2 regions of the Paenibacillus sp. FSL R5-0636 genome follow, and region 1 is predicted to be linked to the other one. Evidence: a T-box and tRNA genes for the amino acid it is inferred to sense, from the RefSeq annotation. Region 1 holds a T-box; the other holds one or more tRNA genes.
The links. The T-box of region 1 lies ahead of pheS (phenylalanine--tRNA ligase subunit alpha). A T-box ahead of a tRNA ligase gene usually reads a tRNA of that ligase, here a tRNA-Phe.

Region 1 (6,888 bases):
GCATCGAAGTGCTGCCAGATACCCAATCCATCGGATATATTTTGCGGCTTAATGATTGGGAAGAAAAAGATGGAGACGGAGACCGCTTCATTGATTGTTCTACGAATGGAGAGTTAACCAAGGTCTTAGTTCGGGATCGTGATCAGGAGATTGATGGAATTTCAGAGGATCATCTTCGGTTAAGCAGTTAGTGGCAATACAAAAAAAGCTGTTTCAGGGTTGATTGTATCCTGAGACAGCTTTTTATTTGGTTTTATGGTTTTACAATGGTCTGGTCAGCAAACTCTTCGTCCACAAGCTCATAGTAAAGATTGGCTTTATTGCCACCATGGTCTTTGGAGCGGTACATCGCCAAATCGGCGGCACGCAGCAGTTCATTGATACTGCTTCCATGTTCAGGAAATAAAGCTACTCCGATACTCGCGGAGGTGTGGAAGCTGGACCCGTTATCAACAGACCAAGACTTATTGAACAGTTTAAGTAACCGCTGCAGCGTTTCATCAAGCATCTCTGGAGAAGTGAATCGATGCAGTACAACTGCGAATTCATCTCCGCCGATCCGGAAGGCCTGACCTATTCCTTTGACTGTATGCTGAAGTTCACGGGAGAGCAGCTGAAGAAATTCGTCTCCAGCCAGATGGCCTAAGGTATCATTTAGCTGCTTGAATCTGTCACAATCCAGCAGGGCCAGTGCAATTTTTTGCTTCCGTTCTTCGGGTTGTGTGATAAGGTTCTCCATATACATTTTGAAATGAGCCCTGTTGGGAATCGCTGTTAAATGATCATAGAAGGCTAGCTTATGTAGTCGTTCTTCGTATTGTTTTCGCTGGGTAATTTCTCGAGATAACAGCATGAATTGTGCTGGGAATTTACGGCTGCCGAGAACAGGTGACACCTTAGTTTCAAGCCATACCCATTGGCCTTCTGCTCCGCGCATGCGCAGTTCTGAAATGCGCGGGGTTCCCTGAACCACGCTCTTTAATTTAGCCCAGGCAATCTCCGGTTCACGTATGTAGTTGGATAACGGATCTCCTTTTTTAGGCACATAGCCTAGAATACTGGAGTGTGAGGGGGAAGCGTATAGAATCAACCCGTTAGGATCCGTCAAAATAATGAAATCAGACATGGTTTCACCGATTAGCTGATAAAGTGTTTGTTCTTCCAGCATTTCATTCTGGAGCCAGATGATTTTGCGTCCAAGGTAAATAATGACCAGGAGAAACACAAGTAAGAGGAGCGAATACAGGGAGAACAAAGCGCTTTTTTTATCCTTAAAACCGTCCGTTACTTGCAAGGCGTAGTTGCCAATCAAGTCCTCTGCTTGATCGAGATATGCTCTAGCTTCATTGAATTGCGAGTTTAGGGTGAGCGCAGAATATGAATCCGGATTCCAGCTACTCTTCGTCCGTTCCGTTATTAGCGTATGCCCTGAATTTTTCCACATGACAATGGTAGTTTCGAAGGAGCGCAGCTCGTTTTTTAATTCGGAAAGGATAATTCCACTTTGTTTCATATCACTGTAAGGTTTTTTTATAGCGTTGATATTTGCTCTTGCTAGACTTATTCGTTCCTGCGCTTGAAGATTATTATCTATAAACTCCGTAGTGAACTGTTCACCTTCTGCGGCTGTTAGGTTTGGATCCATTGCGATTTGCAAGGCTACAGCAGCTTGATGCAGATCACGATCGGCGCTCAGTATGAGCTTAGAGTTCTGATATATATCATCATAAAGAGAATCTGACAATCTATTAATAGTGTGATTTAAATAGAGTAGCGAGGACACGCTGATCCCGACCAGAAGGACGGAGATTGCAGCGAAGACATAGAATAGTTTGCGTGTTACCTTGAATTCGAAGAACCCTGCCACAGTCATCTTCTCCCTGTATAAGATGATTAAGTAAATCTATTGCTGCTTAAGTAGAACCTGCAGAAGTCAATCTATGGTCAGGCGTAATTTAAATCAGTCACTGATGTTTGAAGGTGCTTTTGGAATAAAAGAGGTATTGTATACATAGTGGAAAAACATAGGAAAATGTACGTGTGAGTAAATGGTAGTTTCTAGTATATCAAGTATATAGGACGTGCTGCTTATAGAGCAATCTTTACTCATAATAATCCAAAAGACAAAATTTAAAGTTTAATATATGGGCCTATTGAATTATCTATATTCAAACCGATGGATCCTATTACCCCACTCGATCATAAATGATACGGCTTACAGCTGCTGAAAAAAACTGCCCTTAGTCATAATGACTACAGGAAAGCTAATCATTCATTATTCGTTACGCAGTGCGTGAATGGGGTGAAGTCGTGCGGCTTTGTTCGCAGGCATCATTCCAAAAATCACGCCTGCCCGCCCCGATGCCAATCCAGCTTGTCAAAACGACAGATTTTGCATATAATAAAGAGACATATCTCTTGTAGTAAAGAGATACCTGACAATTAGCATGAATTGTGAAATGCAGTGATGGAGAAGAGTACACAGTGCCTGACTTACAGGGAGGAGACGCCGCGGATTGAGAGCGTTTCTAAGAAGCAGAGCTGTCGAAGTTCACTCCGGAGCAGTTCCCTGAATTCCTTAAGCTGTCTAATAGGGAAGGGTAGGGGATACCGGTCACAGACCGTTATTTCTGTATAAAGTGAGATAGGTATCTGTCCAGCCAAAAGAGGGAATGAAGCTCTTAAGGGGAACAGATCAGCTTGTCTAACAAGGGTGGTACCACGGTCTTTTCGTCCCTTACCGGGAGGAAAGGCCTTTTTTTGTTGAACTAGACAATGATTGAAGGGGGCTGTACACGGCCATGAAAGAGAAGTTGGAAGCATTGAAGGTTGAAGCGCTGGCTAAGCTGCAGGAGGTTATGGATCCGCAGGTACTAAATGATTTAAGAGTGAAGTATCTCGGTAAAAAAGGTGAGCTTACAGAGGTTCTGCGCGGTATGGGAGGACTTAGTGCTGAGGAGCGTCCGGTAATCGGGCAAGTGGCGAATCAGGTTCGCAGTGCTATTGAGGAGATTATCGGCGCGAAGCAGGAGGCTTTTCAAGAGCAGGAAACCCAGCAACGTTTGCAGGCTGAAAAAGTAGACGTAACCTTACCGGGTCGCCGTTTACAGCAAGGGGGCATTCACCCGCTTAGCAGAGTCGTACAGGAGATTGAGGATATTTTTATCGGCATGGGCTACCGTGTAGCTGAAGGTCCGGAAGTGGAGACCGATTATTATAACTTTGAAGCTCTAAATCTGCCTAAGAATCACCCGGCACGTGATATGCAGGATTCTTTCTATTTAACAGATGACCTGCTAATGCGCACTCAAACCTCGCCAGTACAGATTCGTACTATGCAGGCTATGAACGGTGAAGCTCCTGTTAAAATCATCTGTCCGGGTAAAGTATTCCGCCGTGATGATGATGATGCAACGCATTCCTTCCAGTTCCACCAAATCGAAGGTTTGGTCATTGGAAGTAACATTCGAATGAGTGATCTGAAGGGCACCCTGCAACAATTTGTGCAGGAGATGTTTGGACCGAATACAGGCATTCGTCTTCGTCCGAGCTTTTTCCCATTCACGGAGCCAAGTGTTGAAGTAGACGTAAGCTGCTTCAAATGTGGTGGCGATGGCTGCAGACTATGCAAGCAAAGTGGATGGTTAGAAATCCTTGGCGCAGGTATGGTACACCCGAATGTACTGAAAATGGGTGGCTATGATCCTGCTGAATACAGCGGCTTCGCCTTCGGAATGGGTGTAGAGCGGATTGCAATGCTTAAATACGGCATCGATGACATCCGTCATTTCTATAGTAATGATATGAGTTTTGTGAAGCAGTTCAAGGGCGTTTAGTTATTGTGGTGCGCTGGCTGTTAGTGGCTGGAGAATGGGTTTTGGAGCATCTGATTTCCTTGTAAGGACCGTCCTTAATAGTGTGTAGCTGAAATTGAGTGCACTTCATCCGTTCTCCCACAGGAAGCAGCACGAACGACAGTGAAATAAATACATCTGAAACATAAAGGAAGTGAGCGGATATGAAAGTATCAACCGGATGGTTGGCTGATTATACATCGATTGAAGGAGTAACCGCCGAACAGCTAGCGGAGAAGATTACCGCTGCCGGCATTGAGATTGACGGCGTAGAGCGCCGCAATAAAGGCATTTCCGGCATCGTAACCGGCTATGTGAAATCAAAGGAAAAACATCCTGATGCCGACAAGCTGAACGTATGTATCGTGGATGCGGGCCAAGATGAGGATCTACAAATCGTCTGCGGCGCAAAAAATGTAGCTGCAGGTCAAACTGTACCTGTAGCACTGGTCGGTGCTAAGCTGCCAGGACTGGATATCAAAAAAGCCAAGCTGCGCGGCGTCCTATCGCAAGGGATGATCTGCTCGGCCAAAGAATTGGGACTGAATGATAAATTGCTTCCAAAAGAGCAACAAGAAGGTATTCTTGTGCTGCCTGAAGGGACAGAGATTGGTCAGGATATTTCCAAGGTCCTCGGCTTAGATGACGAGATTCTGGAATTCGATCTGACTCCGAACCGTTCGGATTGCCTCAGTATGATTGGTGCTGCTTATGAAGTAAGTGCGATTCTTGGGCGTGAAGTTAAATTGCCTGATCCAAAAAGCGAAATTATTGAGATCAGTGGTCCTGCTGCGGATTCCATTTCCGTCAAGATTGAAGATGAAGAATACTGCAGCCATTATGCAGTTCGTTATATTGCAGGTGTTAAACCTGCACCATCACCGCTGTGGATTCAGAATCGTCTGATGGCTGCTGGGGTTCGTCCAATTAATAATATCGTGGACATTACCAATTACGTGATGCTGGAATATGGACAGCCGCTGCATGCTTTTGATGCAGATAAAGTGCAAGGTGGAGAACTCGGCGTTCGTCTTGCCCATGAAGGTGAAGTTTTGGTTACACTTGACGGTCAAGAGCGTAAGCTAGAGCCGCAAATGCTCGTTATCGCTGATGGAGTTAAAGCTGTAGGTCTGGCCGGAGTAATGGGTGGACGGGATACAGAGGTTACTGCTGAGACGGTAAACCTTGTTCTGGAATCTGCTAAGTTTGATGGTGGTACGATTCGTAAAACCTCGCGTCAATTGGGACTTCGCTCTGAAGCCTCCCTTCGTTTCGAGAAGGAAGTGGATCCAAGTGCAGTTATTCCTGCATTGAACCGTGCAGCAGTGCTGATTGCACGTTATGCTGGCGGATCGGTCCATGAAGGCATCGTGCAAGCAGGAACTGACGCTGTTCAAGAGAAGGTTCTCACCTTGTCCTTAGAGAAACTGAATCGTTATCTGGGAACGGATTTGTCCTTGCTGGAAGTGAAGACATTGTTTGGCCGTCTACACTTCAAATGCGGAGATACCGCACAAGGGCTGATTGAAGTTCAAGTCCCAACCAGACGTGGCGATATCAGCTATGATGTTGATCTTATTGAAGAAATTGCCCGCCTGTACGGATATGACAATATTCCAACGACTCTAATTGAAGGAATTACAACGCCAGGAGCACTAACTCACAAGCAAGCGCTCCGTCGTGAACTGCGCCGCTTATTGTCACATGGCGGTTACCAAGAGGTGATGGGTTACTCCTTCATCCAGCCGCAACAAAGCACAATGTTCCCTGCGTTATCAGAAGGAGCAGTAGCGGTGAAGCTGGCTATGCCGATGAGTGAAGAACGCAGCGTACTGCGTACCAGCCTTCTTCCGCAACTATTGGATATTGCCAGCTACAATACCAATCGTCGTCAAAGCGACTTGGCATTGTTTGAAATCGGCAACGTCTTCTTCACGGATGAAGAACAGCTGACTCGCCAACCACGCGAACTGCCAGTGCTGGGGCTGTTGCTTAGCGGAAGCTTAACAGTGAAGCAATGGAATGTTTCGGCACAGCCTGTGGACTTCTTTGATTTGAAGGGTGCGCTGGAAACGGTATTTGCTCATTTAGGGCTGACTGATAAAATCGTCTATGTGGGAGACAGTCCAGAAGGATTTCATCCTGGGCGTTCCGCATCGGTATATTTACTCGGGAACGAGGGCCGTGTGAAGATCGGAACGATGGGGCAGATTCATCCGGATCTGCAAAGACAGCTGGATCTGGTGGATACTTATGCGGCAGAAATTTTATTGCAGCCGTTATATGAAAGTGCGCAAAGCCGTTTGCAATATAATGAGCTTCCGCGTTTCCCGGGAATGGAACGGGATATTGCTGTGGTCGTGGATTCCGCTGTACCAGCGGGCGATCTGCTGGCTTCCATCCGTGATAACGGAGGTACTTTGCTCCAGTCCGTACAGGTATTTGACGTGTACACTGGCGGTAAGCTGGAGAGTGGAAAGAAGAGCATCGCGATCTCACTGCTGTATCGTCATAGTGAACATACACTGACTGATGAAGAAGTAGGAGAGGTGCATGAGAGGGTATTAGCATCTCTTCAACAAACTTTTGGTGCAGAATTAAGAAAGTAGCAGGAATTGTGTAAAGCCGCAGCGAATCCATTTAGAAACTGAGATTCGCTGCGGTTTTTTCTAGGTAGAGTGCAAAGCGGAGAATATCAGCCATAATCTATTGAATATTAGGGATTTTGCCAAATGCTTACCAAAAAAGCTACAATAGAAGAAGTGAAACTAGCTTAGAATCCGCACACATACAAAGGAGGGCACAACTGTGGCTATGGACCGGACACGTGTCGCCGTGGAGATATACGGAACTTCCTATAAACTCGTCGGAAGCAGTACTGAATATATGAAACAAGTGGCCCGTTATGTTGATGAACATATGCGCACGATTTCTAAATCTCACACCAGACTGGACACACCGCGTATAGCGGTGCTTGCAGCTGTACATATGGCGGAGCAGGCTATTCAGGTTCAGGACTTCAAAAATGAACTAA
Region 2 (6,888 bases), 2.8 Mb from region 1:
GAATGAAAGACGGAGCAATCTGTCACTGAGGGATGGGCCTGCGGCGCATTAGCTAGTTGGTGGGGTAACGGCCCACCAAGGCGACGATGCGTAGCCGACCTGAGAGGGTGAACGGCCACACTGGGACTGAGACACGGCCCAGACTCCTACGGGAGGCAGCAGTAGGGAATCTTCCGCAATGGGCGAAAGCCTGACGGAGCAACGCCGCGTGAGTGATGAAGGTTTTCGGATCGTAAAGCTCTGTTGCCAGGGAAGAACGTCCGGTAGAGTAACTGCTACCGGAGTGACGGTACCTGAGAAGAAAGCCCCGGCTAACTACGTGCCAGCAGCCGCGGTAATACGTAGGGGGCAAGCGTTGTCCGGAATTATTGGGCGTAAAGCGCGCGCAGGCGGCTATTTAAGTCTGGTGTTTAAACCTTGGGCTCAACCTGAGGTCGCACTGGAAACTGGGTGGCTTGAGTACAGAAGAGGAAAGTGGAATTCCACGTGTAGCGGTGAAATGCGTAGATATGTGGAGGAACACCAGTGGCGAAGGCGACTTTCTGGGCTGTAACTGACGCTGAGGCGCGAAAGCGTGGGGAGCAAACAGGATTAGATACCCTGGTAGTCCACGCCGTAAACGATGAGTGCTAGGTGTTAGGGGTTTCGATACCCTTGGTGCCGAAGTTAACACAGTAAGCACTCCGCCTGGGGAGTACGGTCGCAAGACTGAAACTCAAAGGAATTGACGGGGACCCGCACAAGCAGTGGAGTATGTGGTTTAATTCGAAGCAACGCGAAGAACCTTACCAGGTCTTGACATCCCTCTGAATCTGCTAGAGATAGCAGCGGCCTTCGGGACAGAGGAGACAGGTGGTGCATGGTTGTCGTCAGCTCGTGTCGTGAGATGTTGGGTTAAGTCCCGCAACGAGCGCAACCCTTAACTTTAGTTGCCAGCAGGTAATGCTGGGCACTCTAGAGTGACTGCCGGTGACAAACCGGAGGAAGGTGGGGATGACGTCAAATCATCATGCCCCTTATGACCTGGGCTACACACGTACTACAATGGCCGGTACAACGGGAAGCGAAGCCGCGAGGTGGAGCCAATCCCATCAAAGCCGGTCTCAGTTCGGATTGCAGGCTGCAACTCGCCTGCATGAAGTCGGAATTGCTAGTAATCGCGGATCAGCATGCCGCGGTGAATACGTTCCCGGGTCTTGTACACACCGCCCGTCACACCACGAGAGTTTACAACACCCGAAGTCGGTGGGGTAACCCGCAAGGGAGCCAGCCGCCGAAGGTGGGGTAGATGATTGGGGTGAAGTCGTAACAAGGTAGCCGTATCGGAAGGTGCGGCTGGATCACCTCCTTTCTATGGAGAATCGTTCTCTGCAATGAGAACATTCAAATCGGAAGCTTAGCTTCCAAAACTCAGGTTTAGGCCTGTTACTCACTCGTTGCTCAGTTTTGAGAGTTTAAGCTCTCAAGTAAGACTTGATCCTTGAAAACTGGATACCGAAACGAATTTGCGTTTTAGAACATCTTTTAGCAACTTGTGCAAACAAGTAAATGTTATTAGTGAGATTTTTCTTCGGAAGAATCAAGGTTAAGCTAATAAGAGCACACGGAGGATGCCTAGGCGCCAGGAGCCGACGAAGGACGTGGCGAACAACGAAACTGCCTCGGGGAGCTGTAAGCAAGCTTTGATCCGGGGGTGTCCGAATGGGGAAACCCAGCTGTGGTAATTCGCAGTTACTCATTTCTGAATACATAGGAAATGTAGAGGCAGACCAGGGGAACTGAAACATCTAAGTACCCTGAGGAAGAGAAAACAATAGTGATTCCGTCAGTAGCGGCGAGCGAACGCGGAACAGCCTAAACCTAAGAGCTTGCTCTTAGGGGTTGTGGGACGTCTCACATGGAGTTACAAAGGAATATGGTAGGTGAAGAGGTCTGGAAAGGCCCGCGATAGAGGTAAAAGCCCTGTAACCTAAACTGTGTTCTCTCCGAGACGGATCCCGAGTAGTGCGGGGCACGTGAAACCCCGTATGAATCCAGCAGGACCATCTGCTAAGGCTAAATACTACCTGGCGACCGATAGTGAAACAGTACCGTGAGGGAAAGGTGAAAAGCACCCCGGAAGGGGAGTGAAATAGAACCTGAAACCGTGTGCTTACAAAAAGTCAGAGCCCGATCTATGGGTGATGGCGTGCCTTTTGTAGAATGAACCGGCGAGTTACGTTTAACATGCAAGGTTAAGCCGAGAAGGTGGAGCCGCAGCGAAAGCGAGTCTGAATAGGGCGAATTAGTATGTGGACGTAGACCCGAAACCGTGTGATCTACCCCTGTCCAGGGTGAAGGTGCGGTAACACGCACTGGAGGCCCGAACCCACGTACGTTGAAAAGTGCGGGGATGAGGTGGGGGTAGCGGAGAAATTCCAATCGAACTCGGAGATAGCTGGTTCTCCCCGAAATAGCTTTAGGGCTAGCCTCGGTATAAGAGTAGTGGAGGTAGAGCACTGATTGGGTGCGGGGTCCGCAAGGATTACCAAGCTCAGTCAAACTCCGAATGCCATATACTTATTGCCGGGAGTCAGACAGTGAGTGCTAAGATCCATTGTCAAAAGGGAAACAGCCCAGACCATCAGCTAAGGTCCCCAAGTGTGTGTTAAGTGGGAAAGGATGTGGAGTTGCACAGACAACCAGGATGTTGGCTTAGAAGCAGCCACCATTGAAAGAGTGCGTAATAGCTCACTGGTCGAGTGACTCTGCGCCGAAAATGTAACGGGGCTAAACACACCACCGAAGCTATGGCTAGATACGTATGTATCTGGGGTAGGGGAGCGTTGTGTAGGGGTTGAAGGTGTACTGAAAAGAGCGCTGGACACTACACAAGTGAGAATGCCGGTATGAGTAACGAAAAGATCAGTGAGAATCTGATCCGCCGAAAGCCCAAGGTTTCCTGAGGAAGGCTCGTCCGCTCAGGGTAAGTCGGGACCTAAGGCGAGGCCGAAAGGCGTAGTCGAAGGACAACAGTTTGAAATTACTGTACCACCGTAATCCGCTATGAGCGATGGGGTGACGCAGGAGGGTAGTGACGCGGACTGATGGATGTCCGTCTAAGCAGTGAGGCTGATGTGTAGGCAAATCCGCACATCGTTAAGGCTAGGCTGTGATGGGGAGCGAAAATTATAGTAGCGAAGGTCATGATCTCACACTGCCAAGAAAAGCCTCTAGCCAGGAGAAGGTGCCCGTACCGCAAACCGACACAGGTAGGCGAGAAGAGAATTCTAAGGCGCGCGGAAGAACTCTCGTTAAGGAACTCGGCAAAATGACCCCGTAACTTCGGGAGAAGGGGTGCCCCGGTAGTGTGAATAGCACGAGGGGGCCGCAGTGAAAAGGCCCAAGCGACTGTTTAGCAAAAACACAGGTCTGTGCGAAGCCGCAAGGCGAAGTATACGGGCTGACGCCTGCCCGGTGCTGGAAGGTTAAGGGGAGTGGTTAGGGGTAACCCGAAGCTATGAACCGAAGCCCCAGTAAACGGCGGCCGTAACTATAACGGTCCTAAGGTAGCGAAATTCCTTGTCAGGTAAATTCTGACCCGCACGAATGGCGTAACGACTTGGGCGCTGTCTCAACGAGAGATCCGGTGAAATTTTAATACCTGTGAAGATGCAGGTTACCCGCGACAAGACGGAAAGACCCCATGGAGCTTTACTGCAGCTTGATATTGAATTTGGGTACGATCTGTACAGGATAGGTGGGAGCCGTAGAAATCGGAGCGCAAGCTTCGGTGGAGGCGCCGTTGGGATACCACCCTGATCGTATCTAGGTTCTAACCTAGTACCCTTACCGGGTACGGGGACCGTGTCAGGCGGGCAGTTTGACTGGGGCGGTCGCCTCCTAAAGAGTAACGGAGGCGTTCCAAGGTTCCCTCAGAATGGTTGGAAATCATTCGCAGAGTGCAAAGGCATAAGGGAGCTTGACTGCGAGACCTACAAGTCGAGCAGGGACGAAAGTCGGACTTAGTGATCCGGTGGTACCGCATGGAAGGGCCATCGCTCAACGGATAAAAGCTACCCTGGGGATAACAGGCTTATCTCCCCCAAGAGTCCACATCGACGGGGAGGTTTGGCACCTCGATGTCGGCTCATCGCATCCTGGGGCTGAAGTAGGTCCCAAGGGTTGGGCTGTTCGCCCATTAAAGCGGTACGCGAGCTGGGTTCAGAACGTCGTGAGACAGTTCGGTCCCTATCTGTCGTGGGCGCAGGAAATTTGAGAGGAGCTGTCCTTAGTACGAGAGGACCGGGATGGACGTACCGCTGGTGCACCAGTTGTTCCGCCAGGAGCATGGCTGGGTAGCTACGTACGGACGGGATAAGCGCTGAAAGCATCTAAGCGTGAAGCCCCCCTCAAGATGAGATTTCCCAATTAGTAAGACCCCTTGAAGACGACGAGGTAGATAGGTTGGAGGTGGAAGTGCAGCAATGCATGGAGCTGACCAATACTAATCGGTCGAGGGCTTATCCTATACTTAGAATGCAGATTCGTTTCGGATTCAGTTTTCAGGCGATTAAGCCTGGTATGAATATTCCCTGATAGCTCAGTTGGTAGAGCACTCGACTGTTAATCGAGTTGTCACAGGTTCGAGTCCTGTTCGGGGAGCCATATGGAGAGGTGTCCGAGTTTGGCCGAAGGAGCACGATTGGAAATCGTGTAGGCGCCACAAGCGTCTCGAGGGTTCGAATCCCTCTCTCTCCGCCACAAATTTTTAATTAGTATGGCCCGTTGGTCAAGGGGTTAAGACACCTCCCTTTCACGGAGGTAACATGGGTTCGAATCCCATACGGGTCACCAAATTTTCACTTGATTTATCCTAGTGGACTTTGGTACAATAACAATTGTTGTTTATGGAGGCTTAGCTCAGCTGGGAGAGCATCTGCCTTACAAGCAGAGGGTCGGGGGTTCGATCCCCTCAGCCTCCACCATAACATATTTTACTGGCGCGGGGTGGAGCAGCCCGGTAGCTCGTCGGGCTCATAACCCGAAGGCCGCAGGTTCAAATCCTGCCCCCGCAACCAATTAACTTAAGCAATTATATCTTTTGGAACCGTGGTGTAGTTGGCCTAACATGCCTGCCTGTCACGCAGGAGATCGCGGGTTCGAATCCCGTCGGTTCCGCCATTTTCATCATGGCTCGGTAGCTCAGTCGGTAGAGCAGAGGACTGAAAATCCTCGTGTCGGCGGTTCGATTCCGTCCCGAGCCACCATTTATCATCACAAAAGAATGAGTGCCATGCCGGTGTAGCTCAATTGGTAGAGCAACTGACTTGTAATCAGTAGGTTGGGGGTTCAAGTCCTCTCGCCGGCACCATCCTTGGAGGATTAGCGAAGTGGCCAAACGCATCAGACTGTAAATCTGCTCACGTAAGTGTTCGGTGGTTCGAATCCATCATCCTCCACCAGTTTTTAGGGGCATAGTTTAAAGGTAGAACAACGGTCTCCAAAACCGTTGGTGTGGGTTCAATTCCTGCTGCCCCTGCCAAGTTCTTTCTAAAGTTTAATATGGCGGCCGTGGCGAAGGGGTTAACGCACCGGATTGTGGTTCCGGCATTCGTGGGTTCGAGACCCATCGGCCGCCCCATTTTCTTTAAAATGAATAATGGCAACAATATCAACTTAATATGGCGACTGTGGCGAAGGGGTTAACGCACCGGATTGTGGTTCCGGCATTCGTGGGTTCGAGACCCATCAGTCGCCCCATTTTACTTTAAAATGTTATTGGGGATTAGCCAAGCGGTAAGGCAACGGACTTTGACTCCGTCACTCATAGGTTCGAATCCTATATCCCCAGCCATTTTATGCGGACGTGGCTCAGCGGTAGAGCATCGCCTTGCCAAGGCGAGGGTCGCGGGTTCGATTCCCGTCGTCCGCTCCAAAATTTACATGGCGCCATAGCCAAGTGGTAAGGCAAAGCTCTGCAAAAGCTTTATCCCCAGTTCAAATCTGGGTGGCGCCTCCATTTAGTTCATATGTGCCGGCGTGGCGGAATGGCAGACGCGCTCGACTCAAAATCGAGTGGGAAACCGTGGAGGTTCGAGTCCTCTCGCCGGTATCTTAAAAAGGTTAGTAAGAATGCTTTTATAAGCAATCTTACTAACCTTTTTTCTTTATGTTCTTAGTTTTACAGGATTAAGCCGTTGAATAGAGGAGTTTCTCTATTTCAACGGCTTTTTTTAATCTGATTAGTGATTAACCTGATTGATTATTAATGCGGAATGCTCGCGGGGTATGACCTATTTCTCGTTTAAACATATTGCAGAATTGGGCATCGTTCACAAAACCTGCAGCAGCAGATACTTCAGAGATTTGCATCTGAGTATGACGTAATAGAGATTTTGCATAATCCAGGCGTTTTAACAGCAAATACCGCAGGGGTGAAGACCCGAACCGTTCTTTAAATAGATGGCGAAAACGATCGTAGCTATATCCGGACATTTCTGATAGTGTTTCGACGGACAATTTATGGCGATAATGCTCATTCATATAATTAAGGACATATTGTACTCGGTCTTCTGTTGGGGATTGATATCCAGAGGCACTAAGAAGCCTCATAAGATGGACGGTAATCTCGCTCATTTGTAGGTTTAGAAGCTCAGAGAATCCGTCTTGCTTGCGTGTAAACTCTGCTTTCATTCGCAGCAGGATTTGAAGAACGGTCTTATCTTTATCATCTTCATATACGCCGAGCAGATTACTCATATTAGGGTGTTCCGAGTGGAAGCCTACAAATAATACATTTGCATCCTCACGGTGGTGCTCGTCATGTTTATGATTGGGTGGCACAAGCGCGAAAGAAGAGGAGCGAAAATGGTAACTTCGTGGGCCAACATTGGTTGTCCCTACCCC

Region 2: it encodes a tRNA-Phe, which carries the amino acid that the T-box ahead of pheS (phenylalanine--tRNA ligase subunit alpha) is inferred to sense. The anticodon was not compared.

What each region holds. Positions count from the first base shown of each region.
Region 1 covers NZ_CP150232.1:1,849,094-1,855,981, forward strand. The annotation lists gene pulA (type I pullulanase) at 1-191, shown strand, start outside; gene MKX34_RS08020 (sensor domain-containing diguanylate cyclase) at 254-1,873, opposite strand; T-box leader at 2,456-2,741, shown strand; gene pheS (phenylalanine--tRNA ligase subunit alpha) at 2,802-3,836, shown strand; gene pheT (phenylalanine--tRNA ligase subunit beta) at 4,019-6,463, shown strand; gene MKX34_RS08035 (hypothetical protein) at 6,669-6,888, shown strand, end outside.
Region 2 covers NZ_CP150232.1:6,136,180-6,143,067, reverse strand. The annotation lists rRNA gene MKX34_RS28050 (16S ribosomal RNA) at 1-1,351, shown strand, start outside; rRNA gene MKX34_RS28045 (23S ribosomal RNA) at 1,584-4,510, shown strand; tRNA gene MKX34_RS28040 (tRNA-Asn) at 4,572-4,647, shown strand; tRNA gene MKX34_RS28035 (tRNA-Ser) at 4,651-4,743, shown strand; tRNA gene MKX34_RS28030 (tRNA-Glu) at 4,762-4,836, shown strand; tRNA gene MKX34_RS28025 (tRNA-Val) at 4,892-4,967, shown strand; tRNA gene MKX34_RS28020 (tRNA-Met) at 4,984-5,060, shown strand; tRNA gene MKX34_RS28015 (tRNA-Asp) at 5,086-5,163, shown strand; tRNA gene MKX34_RS28010 (tRNA-Phe) at 5,174-5,249, shown strand; tRNA gene MKX34_RS28005 (tRNA-Thr) at 5,278-5,353, shown strand; tRNA gene MKX34_RS28000 (tRNA-Tyr) at 5,359-5,444, shown strand; tRNA gene MKX34_RS27995 (tRNA-Trp) at 5,451-5,524, shown strand; tRNA gene MKX34_RS27990 (tRNA-His) at 5,548-5,623, shown strand; tRNA gene MKX34_RS27985 (tRNA-His) at 5,667-5,742, shown strand; tRNA gene MKX34_RS27980 (tRNA-Gln) at 5,762-5,836, shown strand; tRNA gene MKX34_RS27975 (tRNA-Gly) at 5,843-5,917, shown strand; tRNA gene MKX34_RS27970 (tRNA-Cys) at 5,928-6,001, shown strand; tRNA gene MKX34_RS27965 (tRNA-Leu) at 6,016-6,094, shown strand; gene MKX34_RS27960 (AraC family transcriptional regulator) at 6,232-6,888, opposite strand, start outside.